2 regions of the Pantoea sp. NSTU24 genome follow, and region 1 is predicted to be linked to the other one. Evidence: predicted binding sites of a transcription regulator. Region 1 holds the regulator's gene; the other holds the start of a gene.
The links. The regulator PhoB, encoded in region 1, activates phosphate uptake and scavenging genes when phosphate is short. The targets are predictions, from matches to a motif close to CTGTCATAAAACTGNCNNAT.
Positions count from the first base shown of each region.

Region 1 (7,848 bases):
GCAGATAGCGGCCATGCAGCCGGTCGAGCTGACGGTTCGCCAGCGCCACCAGGTGATCCAGCGTTAATCCCTGGGCGAAACGCCGGAACTTGTCGCCGCTGGCGGAGCCAATCAGGTCGTTAAGCCGGCTCCACTGCGCCAGCGCCGCGCCGTCCTGTTCAATCTGCGTCAGCAGGCTCTGCTGGCGATTACGAAGGCTGGCATCGCTGTCCAGCTGCTGCTGAATCTGCCCCTGCTGGCTGGCGTTGTCGCGCAGGGCCAGCCGCAACTGCTCCAGCTGCTCTGCCAGCGCCACAGCCGATTCCGGCATTGCGGCAGGCCTGGCCTGCTGATGGGTTGTCAGCCGCTGGTCCAGATCCGCCAGACGGGTCTGCTGCTGCTGACATTGCTGATCGAGCTGCTGCAGCTGCTGGCGCAGTTGCCGGGCCGTCTGCTCATCCAGCAGCGCCGCGCGCAGTTGCTCTTCATCCGCGAAGCCGGCGTCCGCCAGGGCCTGACACAGGGCCGCATCCGCCTCCGCCCGTTTCTGGCTGAGGCTCTGCCGCTGCATTTCCAGCGCCGAGCACTCACCCTGCAGGCGACTGACCTCCGCCTGGGCCTGCTGCAGGGCGGTCAGCTGCTGCGCCAGTTGGTCATCGCATTGCTGAACCCGCGCCTGCATCTGCTGACGCGCGTGCGCGACATCGCGATCGCCAAACAGCGCCTGGCGCTGCTGCCGCATTTCGCTGAGCTGTGCCTGACTCTGCTGCTGCTGTTGCAGACGGGTGGCGAGCTGCTGCTGTTCCTGTGCCACCTGCTGCTGCAGGGCAGCAAGCTGGGTTTCCCCCTTAAGCAGCTGCGGCTGGAGGTTAGCGAGCAGTTGCTCACTTTCCTGCCAGCGCTGCCAGCGACGCTGCTGCGTTGCCAGCCATGCGTCGCGATCGGCGGCGGCGGGCAGGGCCAGATCGTGGGCGCTGAACTGCTGCGTCAGGCGGCTCTGCAGCGCCTGCCACGCCTCCTGCTCCTGCTGCTGGCGCTGCTGCAGCGCCTCCAGCGACTGCTGCAGGCTGGCCAGTGACTGCTGAGCGAGCTGTTCCGCCTGCTGATGCTGCTGCCAGGCCTGCGCCTGCTGAAGGTAGTCATCTTTCGCGGCCTGGCGCGCCTGTTCTGCGGCCTCCTGCGCCTGGCGCTGCTGCTCAAGCTGGCTTTCCCGTTCGCTCTGCTGCTGCTGCCACGCGGCCAGCGCCTCGCCGTCAGCTATCGGGAAAGTGAGTGCCAGCTCACTGCTCAGTGCCTGCCATTGCTGTTCAAGCCGGATGAGCTGTTGCTGCGTCTGCGCGATCTCTTCACGCAGGGTCTGCTGCTGCTGAGCGGACTGTTTCAGCTGCTCCGCTCTGGTAGTGCCCGCTTCGCGCAGCGCCTCGGTCTGCTGCTGCAGCGCGGCCCGACGCTGCTGGTTAGCACTTACTTCCAGCGAACGGTAGGTTTCGACGGCGGGATGCGTACAGGAGCCGCAGAGCGGGCAGGGCTGATCGGCGGTGAGACGGGCACGATAATCGCTGAGGTCGGCGATCTGCTGCTCCAGCGCACAGATTTTTTCGACATCGTCCAGCTGCTGCTTTTCGCGTTTCCACGTCTCGCGCAGGGTCTGCAGCTCCGCCTCGCTTTGCTGATGCGCTTTTTCCAGCGCGCTCAGACGTTGCTGACGCTGGCCGAGCTGCTGGTGCAGCGGCTGCCACTGCGTGGCGAGCAGCAGCAGTTGCTGACGCGCCGGACGGTTATGCTGCAACTGGTTAAGTGCCTGACGCAGCGCGGCTGGCGGATGCTGCTCCTGAAGCGAAGTCAGCGCGTGCTCTGCCTGCGACAGCGCCACACCAGCCTGTTGCTCCGCCTGCTGACGCGACTGCGCCTGCTCTGCCTGCTGCTGCTGTTGCGCCTGTTGCGCGGCGATCTGCCGTTGCTGCTGTTCAGCCTGCTGTGACAGATCCGCCAGCGTCGCCTCACGCTGAGCCAGCAGCGCGAAGTTCTCCTGCCAGACGGGCAGGGAGGCGCCCCACTGCGCCAGATCGGCCAGCTGCTGTTGTAACTGCTGCTGTTCAGCCAGCGCCTGCTGCCAGGCAGCGACCTGACGCGTCTGCGCCGTCAGGGTGAGATGCGTCTGATCCAGATGCTGCTGCTGTTGGCTGTTCTCCTGCTGCTGTTCGGAGAGCTGCTGCTGGCGTGTCGCAATCTGCTGATCCAGCGGCAGCACCTGATCTGACAGCAGACTTTCCTGCTGCTGCTGGTCATGCAGCGCCTGCTGGCGGGCAGTCTGGCTGGTGGCGTAGTGCTGCTGATGCTGCTGCTGTTGCTGCTGCGCCTGCTCTGCGGCCGCCGTAAGCTGCTGACAGCGGCTGTCCGCCTGCTGCTGCTCGGCGCGCAGCGTGTCGCGCTGCTGCAGGATGCCGCGCAGTTTTTCTGCCGGTTCGCTGCGGGCCAGCCGCTGGCGGTCACCCTCTGCCGCCTGCGAGGCGGCCTGCGCCTGCTGAACCGCGGCCACCGCCTGCTCACGTTCCTGCCCAAGCTGCTGCGTCTGCTGCAGCCACTGCTGCTGCTGTTGGGCCTGCTGAGAGTCTGTGCTGAGCCGCTGTTCGGCGTCGGTCAGATCGGCGAGCTGCTGCTGCAGCGCCGCTCGCGCCTCCTCATCCAGCAGTGCCATCGCGCCCGCCTGACTGCGCAGCAGATCCAGCTGGGTCTTCGCCTCTTTGTGGCGCTCATAGATCGCGGTGGAGATCAGGCCGTAGATCTCCGTGCCGGTCAGCTCCTCCAACAGTTCGGCGCGTTCGCTGGCCTTTGCGTTGAGAAAGGCGGCGAACTGCCCCTGAGAGAGCATCATCGAGCGGGTAAAACGCTCAAAATCGAGCCCGGAGAGGGTTTCGATCAGCTTAAGCTTGTCGCCAACCTTATCGGCGACAATCACGTTGTCGGCGCAGCGCGCCAGCTCCACGCGCGGCGCCTGAAGCTTGCCGTCAGCGGTGCCGCGTGCACGGTTCTGACTCCAGAAGGCGCGCCAGGCTTCGCCTTTGATCTCAAACTCCACTTCGGCCAGGCATTCCGCGCTGTCGCGGGTCATCAGCGCATTCTGGCTCTGAGATATCGCCCCCAGGCGTGGTGTCTGGTGATAGAGCGCCAGGCAGATGGCGTCCAGCAGGGTGGTTTTACCGGCGCCGGTAGCACCGGTAATGGCGAACAGACCGTTGCTGGCAAAAGGTTCGGCACGGAAGTCGATGAACCATTCACCGCGCAGGGCATTAAGGTTTTTGAACCGGAGCGTGAGGATCTTCATTGGGTCTCTTCCATGGCGGCCAGCGTCTGGCGGAACAGGGTAGTCATCTCGTCGATCTGTGTGTCATCCAGCGCTTCATCCAGCGCCAGGCGGCGGGCGAAGACCTCTTCCACCTTCAGCTCATTCAGGGTTTCATTGTCGAGCCGCGCCAGACTCTGCTGCCGCTGTTCACGGCTGCGGCGCAGAAGCAGAACCTCCACCGGCAGCGCGGCGGTCAGGCTCTCGACCTGCCGCTGCAGGTCGCTGAGATACTCCTGGGTGGTGACCTCAATGTCGAGCCAGATGGGCTTCGCCTGCGGATCCGTGCTGAAGGTATTGAGCTGGTCGGCAATCTGCGCCAGCGATCCCTTCAGCATCCGCATCGGCTGCGTCTGCGGCACCACCAGCGGCGTGACGGATTGCAGGCCGCTGGCCGCGAGCTCCAGCAGAAAGACGCTTTTTTCGCTGCCCAGTTCATCAAAACTCAGCGGAATCGGCGAGCCGCTGTAGCGGATATGCTCGCTGCCCGCGACGCGCTGGGCGCGGTGGATATGCCCCAGTGCAATATAGTCAGCTGCCGGAAAGGCGCTGGCGGGGAAGGCGTCCAGCGTACCGATATAGATGTCGCGCACCGAATCGCTCTGGCTGACGCCGACGGTAGTGAGATGGCCTGTCGCGATGACTGGCAGCGCATGGCCCAGCGCCTGTGCGGCGGCGAAACGCTGCTGATAGTGACTGGCGATCGCCTCCAGCAGCGAGGTCTGCTTATCCCGGCCCGACTGGCCCGCCCGGCTGCGCAGGATATCGCGCGGACGCAGATAGGGGATGGCGCACAGCAGCGCGCCCGGTTCGCCCTGGCGGGTAGTGAGCAGCAGCACGTCGTCATTTTCCTGCGGCGTGGCGATCACCCGCGTATTAAGGCAGGCGAGCAGTTCACGCGACTCATTCAGCGTGGCCACGGAGTCGTGGTTGCCCGCCAGCACGACCAGCTGGCAGCCCGTGGGCTGCAGCGCCACCACAAAGCGGTTGAACATCTCGCGGGCATAGCTGGGCGGCGTTCCGGTGTCGAACAGATCGCCCGCGATAATCAGCGCATCCACCTGATGCTGTTCAATCTGGATCAACAGCCAGTCGAGAAACGCCTGATGTTCCGCCGCCCGGCTTTTGTTATAGAAGAACTGCCCCAGATGCCAGTCCGCAGTATGAATAATGCGCATGATAAATCCCTGCCGTTGTGATTCGCCCGGCGATTATACGGGCTCTGCGGCCAAAGCAAAAAAATGTCGTGGCCCTGTCATAAATGATTTTCAAGCAGGTTACAGGCAGGTTATGTTTTTCATAAAAGTGTCACAAAACTGACGCATAATGGCGCCGCGAATCTCAGTGACAGCCGTCATAATCTGCAGGAGTAATAATGGCTAAGCGCATTCTGGTTGTGGAGGATGAAGCCCCCATCCGCGAAATGTTGTGTTTTGTTCTGGAGCAGAACGACTATCAGCCGATTGAGGCGGAAGATTATGACAGCGCCGTGGGCAAGCTGATTGAACCCTGGCCCGACCTGATTTTGCTGGACTGGATGTTACCTGGCGGCAGTGGTATCCAGTTTATCAAACACCTGAAACGCGAAGCGATGACGCGCGATATCCCGGTGATGATGCTCACTGCGCGCGGCGAAGAGGAAGATCGGGTTCGCGGGCTGGAAGTGGGCGCCGATGATTACATCACCAAGCCGTTTTCACCGAAAGAGCTGATGGCGCGAATTAAAGCGGTGATGCGGCGTATTTCGCCAATGGCCGTGGAAGAGGTGATTGAAATACAGGGGCTTAGTCTGGATCCCTCTTCACATCGCGTCATGTCCGAAAGCACGCCACTGGAGATGGGCCCCACCGAATATAAGCTGCTGCACTTCTTTATGACCCACCCGGAACGGGTTTACAGCCGCGAACAGCTGCTCAACCATGTCTGGGGGACCAATGTCTATGTGGAAGATCGCACGGTCGATGTTCATATTCGCCGTTTACGTAAAGCGCTGGAAGTCTCCGGCCACGATCGCATGGTACAAACCGTTCGTGGAACAGGGTATCGTTTCTCTGCCCGCTACTAAACGGAGCTGTTACCGTGCTGGAACGCCTCTCCTGGAAGAGATTACTCGCAGAACTGCTGCTGGCCTGCCTGCCCGGGCTGCTGCTGGGCCTGCTGTTCGGCGGTCTGTCCTGGTGGCTGCTGCTGAGCGTGCTGACGGTGCTGTTGTGGCATTTTCACAATCTCATGCGGCTGTCGCACTGGCTGTGGCTTGACCGGACCATGACGCCGCCCACCGGGCGTGCCAGCTGGGAGCCGCTGTTTTATGGCCTCTATCAGATGCAGCTGCGAAACCGGCGGCGGCGGCGTGAACTGGGTAATCTGATTAAGCGCTTCCGCAGCGGGGCCGAGTCGTTGCCGGATGCCGTGATTCTGACCACCGAAGAGGGGACCATTTTCTGGTGCAATGGACTGGCGCAGCAGCATCTTGGCCTGCGCTGGCCGGAAGATAATGGCCAGAATATCCTCAACCTTCTGCGTTATCCGGAATTCTCACGCTACCTCCGTCAGCGTGATTTTGATAAGCCGCTGACGCTGGTACTCAACAACAAACTGCACATGGAATTTCGCGTGATGCCCTACAGCGAGGGGCAGTGGCTGCTGGTGGCGCGCGACGTCACGCAGATGCATCAGCTGGAAGGGGCCCGGCGCAACTTCTTTGCCAACGTCAGCCATGAATTGCGCACACCGCTCACGGTGCTGCAGGGCTATCTGGAAATGATGAATGACGCGGTGATGAGCGAGCCTTCACGCAGCAAGGCGCTACACACTATGTCGGAGCAGACACGGCGGATGGACAGTCTGGTTAAGCAGTTGCTGACGCTGTCACGTATCGAGGCCGCGCCGGCCATCGATCTGAAAGAGAAGGTGGATGTGCCGGTGATGCTGAAACTGCTGCAGCATGAGGCGGCAACGCTGAGCGGCGGACGCCACGAGATTCATTTCCATACCGATCCTCACCTTAAGGTGTTCGGCAACGATGAGCAGCTGCGCAGCGCCATCTCCAATCTGGTTTACAACGCCGTCAATCACACGCCAGCAGGCACGCGAATTGATATCAGCTGGCTGCGCAGCAAGCAGGGGGCGACCCTGCGGGTGTGCGACAACGGGCCGGGTATTGCGCCAGAGCATATTCCACGGCTGACCGAGCGTTTCTATCGCGTCGATAAAGCGCGTTCCCGGGCAACCGGCGGCAGCGGACTGGGGCTGGCGATAGTGAAACATGCGCTGAGCCACCATAACGCGCGGCTCGACATCACCAGCGTGCCGAACAGCGAGACCTGTTTTACCTTTACGCTGCCAGCAAGGTTGATTGTCAGCGGCGTGATGCAGGAGAATGCCGTTCATTAATCGCTGCCGGATCGTCCTGATGCGCTTCCTTCTTTTACTGATTGTGACTCTGCTGCCGGGGCTGGCGGTCGCCCAGCCCGGCGCGCTCGCCGGCAACCTCAGCAGTGTGGGGTCTGACACGCTCGGCTATCTGATGACGCTATGGAGCGAAGATTTCAGCCGTCAGGTGCCAGGCGTTAACGTGCAGGTGCAGGCCTCCGGCTCTTCGACCGCTCCGACCGCGCTGGCAGCGGGGGCGGCGCAACTCGGGCCGATGAGCCGCCCGATGCAGGCCGATGAACGTCGGGCCTTTGAGGCGCGCTACGGCTATCCGCCGCTGGCCGTACCGGTGGCGATGGATGCGCTGGTGGTGGTAGTCAATCAGCATAATCCGCTGCAGCAGATTGCGCCGCGTCAGCTCGACGCCATCTTCTCGGTGACGCGTCTGTGTGGCGCGCGCGATGTGCCGCTGCGCTGGGGCGACCTTGGTCTGACCGGGGCGCAGTGGCGCAGCCGCCCGATCCAGCGCTATGGCCGCAACTCCGCTTCGGGCACCTGGGGATTTTTCAAGCAGCAGGCGCTCTGCCGGGGCGATTTTCGCAGCGACGTGGCGGAGTTTCCCGGCTCTGCTGCGGTGGTACAGGCGGTTGCCGGCAATGCACGCAGCATCGGCTATGCCAGTTTCGGCTTTCACCTCAGCGGCGTAAAAATAGTGGCGGTAACCAACGATCAGGGGCAGGCGATCGTTCCGGACGCCGACGCCATCCGCAGCGGCCGCTACCCCTGGGCGCGTCCGCTCTATCTCTACGTTAATAAAGCGCCCGGTAAGCCGCTGCCGCCGCTGGTGGCGGCCTTCCTGCAGCAGGTGCTCTCGGTTCAGGGACAGCGGCGTGTCAGCGAAGCGGGTTATCTGCCGCTGTCGGAAAGCCAGATCGCCCAGGCACAGGCTTCCCTGAAATAGTCTCAAACATGAATTAATTTCATCATCACTGAATTTTCTTCAGTTGCAGCCGCGCCGCGCGCGTGCCACTCTGCGCTCAGACGTTTAGCCATCCAGATGGCTGATCATATCAGAATGCAACTATTTCCTGCCGTCATTACCGGCAGGCGAGAAAGGAGTGATCATGCAAAGAGAAACGGCCCCATTCCGTGCC
Region 1 is NZ_JBKIWZ010000001.1:310,579-318,426, forward strand. It holds gene ACLHDD_RS01430 (AAA family ATPase) at 1-3,304, opposite strand, end outside; gene sbcD (exonuclease subunit SbcD) at 3,301-4,500, opposite strand; gene phoB (phosphate response regulator transcription factor PhoB) at 4,698-5,387, shown strand; gene phoR (phosphate regulon sensor histidine kinase PhoR) at 5,402-6,715, shown strand; gene ACLHDD_RS01450 (PstS family phosphate ABC transporter substrate-binding protein) at 6,735-7,655, shown strand; gene ACLHDD_RS01455 (cobalamin-independent methionine synthase II family protein) at 7,819-7,848, shown strand, end outside.

Region 2 (7,848 bases), 2.2 Mb from region 1:
CATTCCTTATCCACAAATGGATGTGCATCTTCATGCGGTCAGTAAGCCAGAGGCTACAGCACCCGAGGCACAGCCACAGTAAACTTTCGTCGGGCGACCCGGGTCGCCCATTAATTCTGCTAATCGCAGATTAATTCTTTCAATTTCCGCTTATTACCTTCTCTCCTTATACTTCACCGCATCGAATCCTGTGAGGAAGTAATCCTGTGTTATCTCTTTATTTTCAGGGGCTTGCGCTTGGCGCTGCGCTCATCCTGCCGCTGGGCCCTCAGAACGCTTTTGTGATGAATCAGGGCGTGAAGCGCCAGTATCATCTGATGACAGCGGCACTCTGCTCGCTGAGCGATATTCTGCTGATCTGTGGCGGCATCTTTGGCGGCAGCGCACTGCTGAACCAGTCGCCGCTGCTGTTGATGGCCATTACCTGGGCAGGCGTTGCCTTTCTGCTGTGGTATGGCTGGGGGGCGCTGCGCAGTGCTTTTCGTGGCGACGCTGACCTGGCACAGGGTGAGACGTTAAAACAGGGCAGGGGACGAATTATCGCAACGCTGCTGGCGGTCACCTGGCTCAATCCACACGTCTATCTTGATACGTTTGTGGTCCTGGGCAGCCTGGGCGGTCAGCTGCCGACCACTACGGCACGCCAGTGGTTCGCACTGGGGACCATCAGTGCATCGGTACTGTGGTTCTTCGGTCTGGCGCTGCTGGCGGCGTGGCTCTCCCCGCGGCTGCGCACGATGAAAGCACAGCGCATCATTAATCTGCTGGTCGGTGCGGTCATGTGGTTCATCGCTCTGCAGCTGGCTCGCCAGGGCATAGCCGGTTTTTGAATCCGGTCGCGAGCCGTGCCGGTAATTGCCGCATGACGGGCGAACTTTTGCCATAATGACCACTCAAAGCATGGCGCATACCGATGCGCTGCTGGGCTTCGCCGGTTAGAAGCCATCATAGTGACCTTTTCAAGGAGGACTTTCATGAAACTGAAAGCATTGGCTCTGGCCGCAATCATGAGCGCCGGGGCACTGCCTGGCGTATACGCTGATGAGTTACCGAACGGGCCCCACGTGGTGACCTCAGGCAAGGCAACAGTCGATGCCCGTCCCGATATCGCCACGCTCTCTATCGTGGTGAACGTCTCATCCAAAGATGCCGCCGATGCGAAAAAGCAGGCGGACAGCCGGGTTGCTCAATATTTCGATTTTCTGCAGAAAAATGGCATTGAGAAGAAAGATATCGAGGCGGCTAACCTGAGCACGCAGCCTGAGTATGACTACACCAAAGAGGGTAAATCAGTCCTGAAAGGCTACCGTGCTGTCCGTCAGGTACAGGTCACGCTGCGCCAGCTGGACAAGCTGAACGATCTGCTGGATGGCGCATTGAAGTCAGGCCTGAACGAGGTGCGTAGCGTTGAGTTAGGCGTGGCAAACCCGGAGAGTTATAAAGAGCAGGCGCGTAACGCGGCGATTAAGAATGCGACCCGGCAGGCATCCCAGCTGGCAGAAGGATTTAACGCGAAGCTGGGGCCGATCTACAGCATTCGTTACCAGGTTGCCAACTATCAGCCGATGCCGATGAACCGCATGTATAAAGCGGCGGCGGCGGCAGATACCTCTGCGCAGGAAACCTATGATCAGCAGAGCATCAACTTTGACGATCAGGTTGATGTGGTGTTTGAGATCAAGCCCAACGCGGCACAATAAAAAAACGGGGCTGTTGCCCCGTTTTTGTTTTCAGGCGACGACTTCATCCTGACGCAGCACCCGATGTCCGTGCGCAATCAGCGCATCGGTGACCCGACGCATTAACCGGCTTTCAGGCGCAAACCGGTGCCAGTAGAGCATGCGGCGCTGATAGAGGCCTGGCGTCAGGTCAATTAACTCTCCGCTTGCCAGCTCACGCTCAATCTGCAGATGCGGGATCATGCAGCAGGTCGATCCCTGTCGCGCCATCTGCACAAAGGCCTCTGAGGAGTTCACGATGTGGCACGGAACGCTGCCTGGTGACAGGTCAAAGTTCTGCTGCAGAAAAGCCTGGTGCATATCGTCAAGGTGGTCAAACGCGACCGCAGGCGCTTTCAGCAAAGCAGAGCGGGTGACGCCGTTCGGGAAGAAGCGATCGGCAAAGTCACGCGACGCCACAAACAGGTAGTCAAGCGCGCCGAGCTGATCCACCAGGCAACTGGGCAGAGGCTGTGGCTGAATACTGACCGCGCCCACCACTTCGCCCCGACGCAGGCGCTCCTGGGTGCGGGTTTCATCTTCAACCTGCAGGTTCAGGCGGACGGGCGAGTCTGCCAGCACATCTTTCAGCGCAGGCAACAGCCAGGTCGCCAGACTGTCGGCGTTGACCGCCAGCGACAGCAGCAGGGGCGTGGTGCCACTATTCTCATCGCCCAGCCACTCCTCTTCCAGCAGTTCCACCTGGTGCAGCAACGCCAGCAGTTTCTGGCCCTGTTCGGTGGGGCGCGGCGGCACCGTGCGCACCAGCAGCGGCTGGCCAAACAGGTTTTCCAGCTGCTTGATGCGCTGTGATACCGCCGACTGCGTGATACACAATTTTTGTGCGGCACGCTCAAATCCGCGTTCGCGGATCACTGAATCCAGCGCCTGAAGCGTTCGATAATCCGGGCGTTTCATTGTTGTTTTTTCTCCTTCAGGGTGGACGTTACTCTGCCACAAGCGTGTCACCGGTAATGGCTCACTTGTTTTTGTGGGCTGGCTTCCAAACCGATAAATCCACGTCGGTCAGCCGCGCATTTTCAGCAAGCCTTGTTTTATACTACGCGCACTTCGTTGTCGCACAGGTTTTAAACATACCATGACCCAGGATGAACTGAAAAAAGCCGTTGGCTGGGCTGCACTTGAGTACGTGCAGCCAGGCACCATTGTTGGCGTAGGCACCGGATCGACCGCTTCCCACTTTATCGATGCGCTTGCCACGGTCAGACATCAGATTGACGGCGCCGTCTCCAGCTCCGACGCCTCTACCCAGAAGCTGAAAAGCCTGGGCATTCAGGTGTTCGATCTGAACGAGGTTGACCAGCTGTCGGTCTATGTTGATGGCGCAGATGAGATCAACCCTCAGATGCAGATGATCAAAGGCGGTGGAGCGGCGCTGACACGGGAAAAAATCGTGGCTGCGGTGGCACAGACGTTTATCTGTATCGCCGACGCCTCGAAAGAGGTGGATGTACTGGGCCGTTTTCCATTACCGGTTGAGGTGATCCCGATGGCGCGCAGTTATGTGGCGCGTGAACTGGTGAAAATGGGAGGGCTGCCTGAGTATCGTCAGAACGTGGTCACTGACAACGGCAACATTATTCTTGATGTGCATAATCTGCGCATTCTCGATCCGATCGAACTGGAAAAAACTATTAATGCCCTGCCTGGCGTCGTTACCGTCGGTCTTTTTGCCGCGCGTGGTGCCGACATCGCGCTGATTGGCGGGCCGGACGGGGTGAAAACCATCAAAAGATGATCTGGCCGGCGTCACTCTGGCGCCGGTTATTTCTGCCTGCAAATCATCTTTTCTCGCCCGGATGAAATTTGGTGACTTATGTCACATAACCGTCATCGGCAGTGAGTTCATTCTCTCTTAAACGCCCACCTCATGATTTTGTCCGGCAATGTGCTGCCGTCAGCCGTTGCCGTGCTGGCCTCTGGGCAATCGTTTGTATTGCCGGACGCGATTTTTTTGATATTTTGACAGAAGGCTGGCTTATGGTAGTCCTCATTGAACGCTGAATAGGATCGGGAAATGGCAAAGGTATCACTGGAAAAAGATAAGATTAAGTTCCTGCTGGTGGAAGGTGTCCACCAGAGTGCGCTGGATAACCTGCGGGCTGCAGGCTACACCAACATCGAATTCCACAAGGGCGCACTGGACTCCGACGCATTAAAAGCATCGATCCGCGATGCGCATTTCATTGGTATCCGTTCCCGCTCCCAGCTTACTGAAGAGATTTTTGCCGCAGCTGAAAAGCTGGTCGCCGTGGGTTGTTTCTGTATCGGTACTAACCAGGTTGATCTGGACGCTGCGGCCAGCCGGGGGATCCCGGTATTCAACGCGCCGTTCTCTAATACCCGCTCGGTGGCTGAACTGGTGATTGGTGAGATGCTGCTGATGTTGCGCGGCATCCCGGAAGCGAACGCGAAAGCTCACCGTGGCATCTGGAACAAGAATGCCAAAGGCTCGTTTGAAGCGCGTGGCAAGAAGCTGGGAATCATCGGTTACGGTCACATCGGTATGCAACTGGGTGTGCTGGCGGAAAGTCTGGGGATGCACGTTTTCTTCTACGACATTGAAAACAAACTGCCGCTGGGAAATGCCACCCAGGTTCGCTATCTTAATGACCTGCTCAGCATGAGCGACGTTGTCAGCCTGCACGTGCCGGAAACCCTCTCCACGCAGGATATGATTGGCGCAGAACAGCTGGCGCAGATGAAGCCTGGCGCGCTGCTGATTAACGCCTCTCGCGGTACAGTGGTCGATATCCCGGCGCTGTGCGACGCGCTGGCCAGTAAGCATTTGGGTGGCGCAGCCATTGACGTCTTCCCCGTAGAACCGGCTACCAACAGCGATCCCTTTATTTCACCACTGAGTGAGTTCGATAACGTGATCCTGACGCCGCACATTGGCGGCTCGACGGAAGAAGCGCAGGAGAATATTGGTATTGAGGTGGCGGGCAAACTGGCGAAATACTCCGACAACGGGTCGACGCTGTCAGCAGTCAATTTCCCGGAAGTCTCATTGCCAATCCACGGCATCAGCGCCAGCCGCCTGCTGCATATCCATGAAAACCGTCCAGGTGTGCTGACGGCCATTAACCAGATTTTTGCGGAGCAGGGCATCAACATTGCCGCTCAGTACCTGCAGACGTCGCCATTTATGGGGTATGTGGTTATCGACATTGATGCGGAGCCAGAGGTGGCGGATAAAGCCCTGCAGCTGATGAAGGCCATTCCGGGCACTATTCGCGCCCGTCTGCTTTACTAAGCACTTCAGACAGGAGGTGGTGCCAGGGTGTGCCACTTCATAGTGTCAGCAACGTCAGGCTCGGGCTGCTTTGCGGCTGAGCCTGTTCCTTTCATGCTGCACTCTTCTTTGTTGCCTGATCCGGGATTCAGCCGTGTAAAAGCGGGGCGCTTCTACTCCCACTGCCAGAGCCTTGATGGCGTGATAACTGCAGGCAGAGCCACATCCCATTCTGCCACCGGCAACTCCTCCACCCGCTGACAGTCGTGCGCCACACCTACGGGCAGAAAGCCGTGCTGCTGCCAGTTCTGCAGCGTGCGATCGTAGAAACCGCCTCCCATTCCCAGTCGCTGCCCGTGCTGATCGAATGCGACCAGCGGTACCAGCATCAGATCCAATTGATCCAGAGTGATCAACTGCCGGATATCCAGCGGCGGCTCCGGGATGCCCAGTTTATTGGTGATCAGGGGGGTGTCAGGCGTGTAGCGTAAAAACAGTAGATGACCGGGGGAGAAGGGGTGTAAAACTGGCAGGCAGACCGTCTTTTTCAGGTGCCAGAGCCGGGCGATCAGGGGACGGGTATTAAGTTCGCCATCCACGGAGAGAAACAGTGCTACGGTGTCTGCCGCGGAGAGTGGCGCAACGTTCAGGGCAAGCTCAGCGAGCTGTTCCGCCGCCTGGGCCTGTTGCTCATCAGTCAGAGCACGTCGCAGATGGCGCACCTGCTGACGAATCGCCTGACGTTGTGTCATGGAAGGTTCTGACATGATTTTTCCGCCGGATAAGCCACTGAGCAGCCACTATAACATGTCAGTCGGGGAAAAAAGCAGGACGAAAAGAAGGGAGATCTCCGAGATGCCGCCGCAGGCTGTAACCCTTGAACCCTTGGTTCAAGGTGAACATGCCGTCGTAACCATCAGGCTTCTCGGACGAACCGAGCATGCACACAGGTTACAGAGCGTCACATTCTGTTTTTTCGAAATATCGGCTCAGGGGACTGGCCCGCTTGCAAACATCTCAGAGAAAGTTTACCTCACCGTTGCCTGACGTGTAGCAACCATGAAGTTTTATTCGAACTTCGCACCCTCACGTTCGGAGATGCGGCCCTGCTCAACCAGTGCCTGTTCAATCGTCTGCTGCAACATACGGATGCGTTGTTCCATATTAGCAGCATAGTCGCGCGTTTTCACTTTCTCCTGAGCGAGCTCGTGGCAGACGTTTAACGCGGCGATAAACACCAGTTGTTCTGTATTTGTGACTCTAGTGCGAACTTTCAGATCTTGCAACCGCTGATTGAGATCTTCAGCCGCGCTATTGAGCGCATCTTGCTGCTCTGGCGGACAATTCACTCTCAACGAACGACCAAAAATTTGTAAATCTACCGGTTGTGCAGACATGCCACCTTCCTGACTGATTCCTTCGCTCGCCACTCCCTTAGCGGTCAATGGCTTGGGAGGCGGGCAACTATATAGACCCACGAAATAAGATACAACCCCTTTTCTGGAAACCTTGAGGCAGCTAGTGGTAGCATAACACGAACTTATTCTGCCAACGACGATGAAAACTTATGTCCTTACAGAACGCAACCCCCGATTACAACGCGCTTGCCGCCATACTCTCACAGCAGGGTGTAGGAATGACGCCAGCAGAAATGCATGGCCTCCTGAGCGGCATCCTTTGCGGCGGTAACCAGGACACCAGCTGGAAAACGCTGGTACACGATCTGGCTAACGAAGGCATGGCGTTTTCACACACTCTTGCCGTGCCGCTGGCGGCGCTGCACGAACATACGGCGACCACGCTGGAAGACGACGGTTTTCTGTTTCAGCTGCTTCTGCCCGCTGACGATGACATTACCGTCTTTGACCGCGCCGATGCGCTGGCTGGCTGGGTTAACCATTTTCTGCTCGGCCTGGGTGTAACCCAGCCTAAACTGGATAAGGTCACGGGCGAAACCGGTGAAGCGATTGATGACCTGCGTACGATTGCACAGCTTGGTTATGAAGAAGATGAAGACCAGGAAGAACTGGAGCAGTCGCTTGAAGAGGTGATCGAATATGTGCGCGTGGCGGCACTGCTGTGTCACGACACCTTTACTCGCCGGCAGCCCACTGCCCCCGAAGTCCAGAAGCCGACGCTACACTAATTTCAGGGCAACGAGTTTAACCGGTCAGTTTACAGGGAGTGCAGAGATGATTTCACTGGAACGTTTTCAGAAGCGTCGTCAGGCGCTGCTGGCGAAGATGGCACCAGGAAGCGCAGCGTTAATTTTTGCTGCGCCTGAAGTTACGCGCAGTAACGACAGTGAGTATCCGTTCCGCCAGAGCAGCGATTTCTGGTATTTCACCGGGTTTAATGAACCGCAGGCGCTGCTGGTGCTGATTAAAAGCGATGAAAATCATAACCACAGCGTGCTGTTTAACCGGGTACGCGATCTCAATGCAGAAATCTGGTTTGGCCGCCGGCTGGGCCAGCAGGCGGCACCGGAAAAGCTGGGCGTCGATCGCGCGTTACCCTGGAATGATATCGGCGAACAGCTTCACCTGCTGCTCAACGGCCTGGATGTGATTTACCATGCGCAGGGCGAGTATGCCTATGCGGATGCGCTGGTGTCCGGCGCACTGGAAAAGCTGCGTCGCGGTTTCCGTCAGAATCTCAGCGCGCCAGCAACCGTCACAGACTGGCGTCCCTGGGTGCATGAGATGCGCCTGTTTAAAGATGAGGATGAGATCGCGCTGTTACGCCGTGCCGGAGAGATCACCGCGCTGGCGCATACCCGCGCGATGCAGGCCTGTCAGCCTGGCATGTATGAGTATCAGCTCGAAGGGGAAATCCATCACGAATTTACCCGTCACGGCGCACGTTATCCCTCCT
Region 2 is NZ_JBKIWZ010000001.1:2,528,308-2,536,155, reverse strand. It holds gene mscS (small-conductance mechanosensitive channel MscS) at 1-82, shown strand, start outside; gene argO (arginine exporter ArgO) at 207-830, shown strand; gene ACLHDD_RS12005 (oxidative stress defense protein) at 975-1,700, shown strand; gene ACLHDD_RS12000 (LysR family transcriptional regulator ArgP) at 1,731-2,636, opposite strand; gene rpiA (ribose-5-phosphate isomerase RpiA) at 2,818-3,477, shown strand; gene serA (phosphoglycerate dehydrogenase) at 3,757-4,995, shown strand; gene ACLHDD_RS11985 (5-formyltetrahydrofolate cyclo-ligase) at 5,148-5,741, opposite strand; RNA gene ssrS (6S RNA) at 5,818-6,001, opposite strand; gene zapA (cell division protein ZapA) at 6,042-6,371, opposite strand; gene ACLHDD_RS11970 (YecA family protein) at 6,542-7,120, shown strand; gene pepP (Xaa-Pro aminopeptidase) at 7,167-7,848, shown strand, end outside.
Region 2: serA (phosphoglycerate dehydrogenase) is a predicted target of PhoB. The motif match lies at 3,556-3,575, and genes of this name have one in related genera.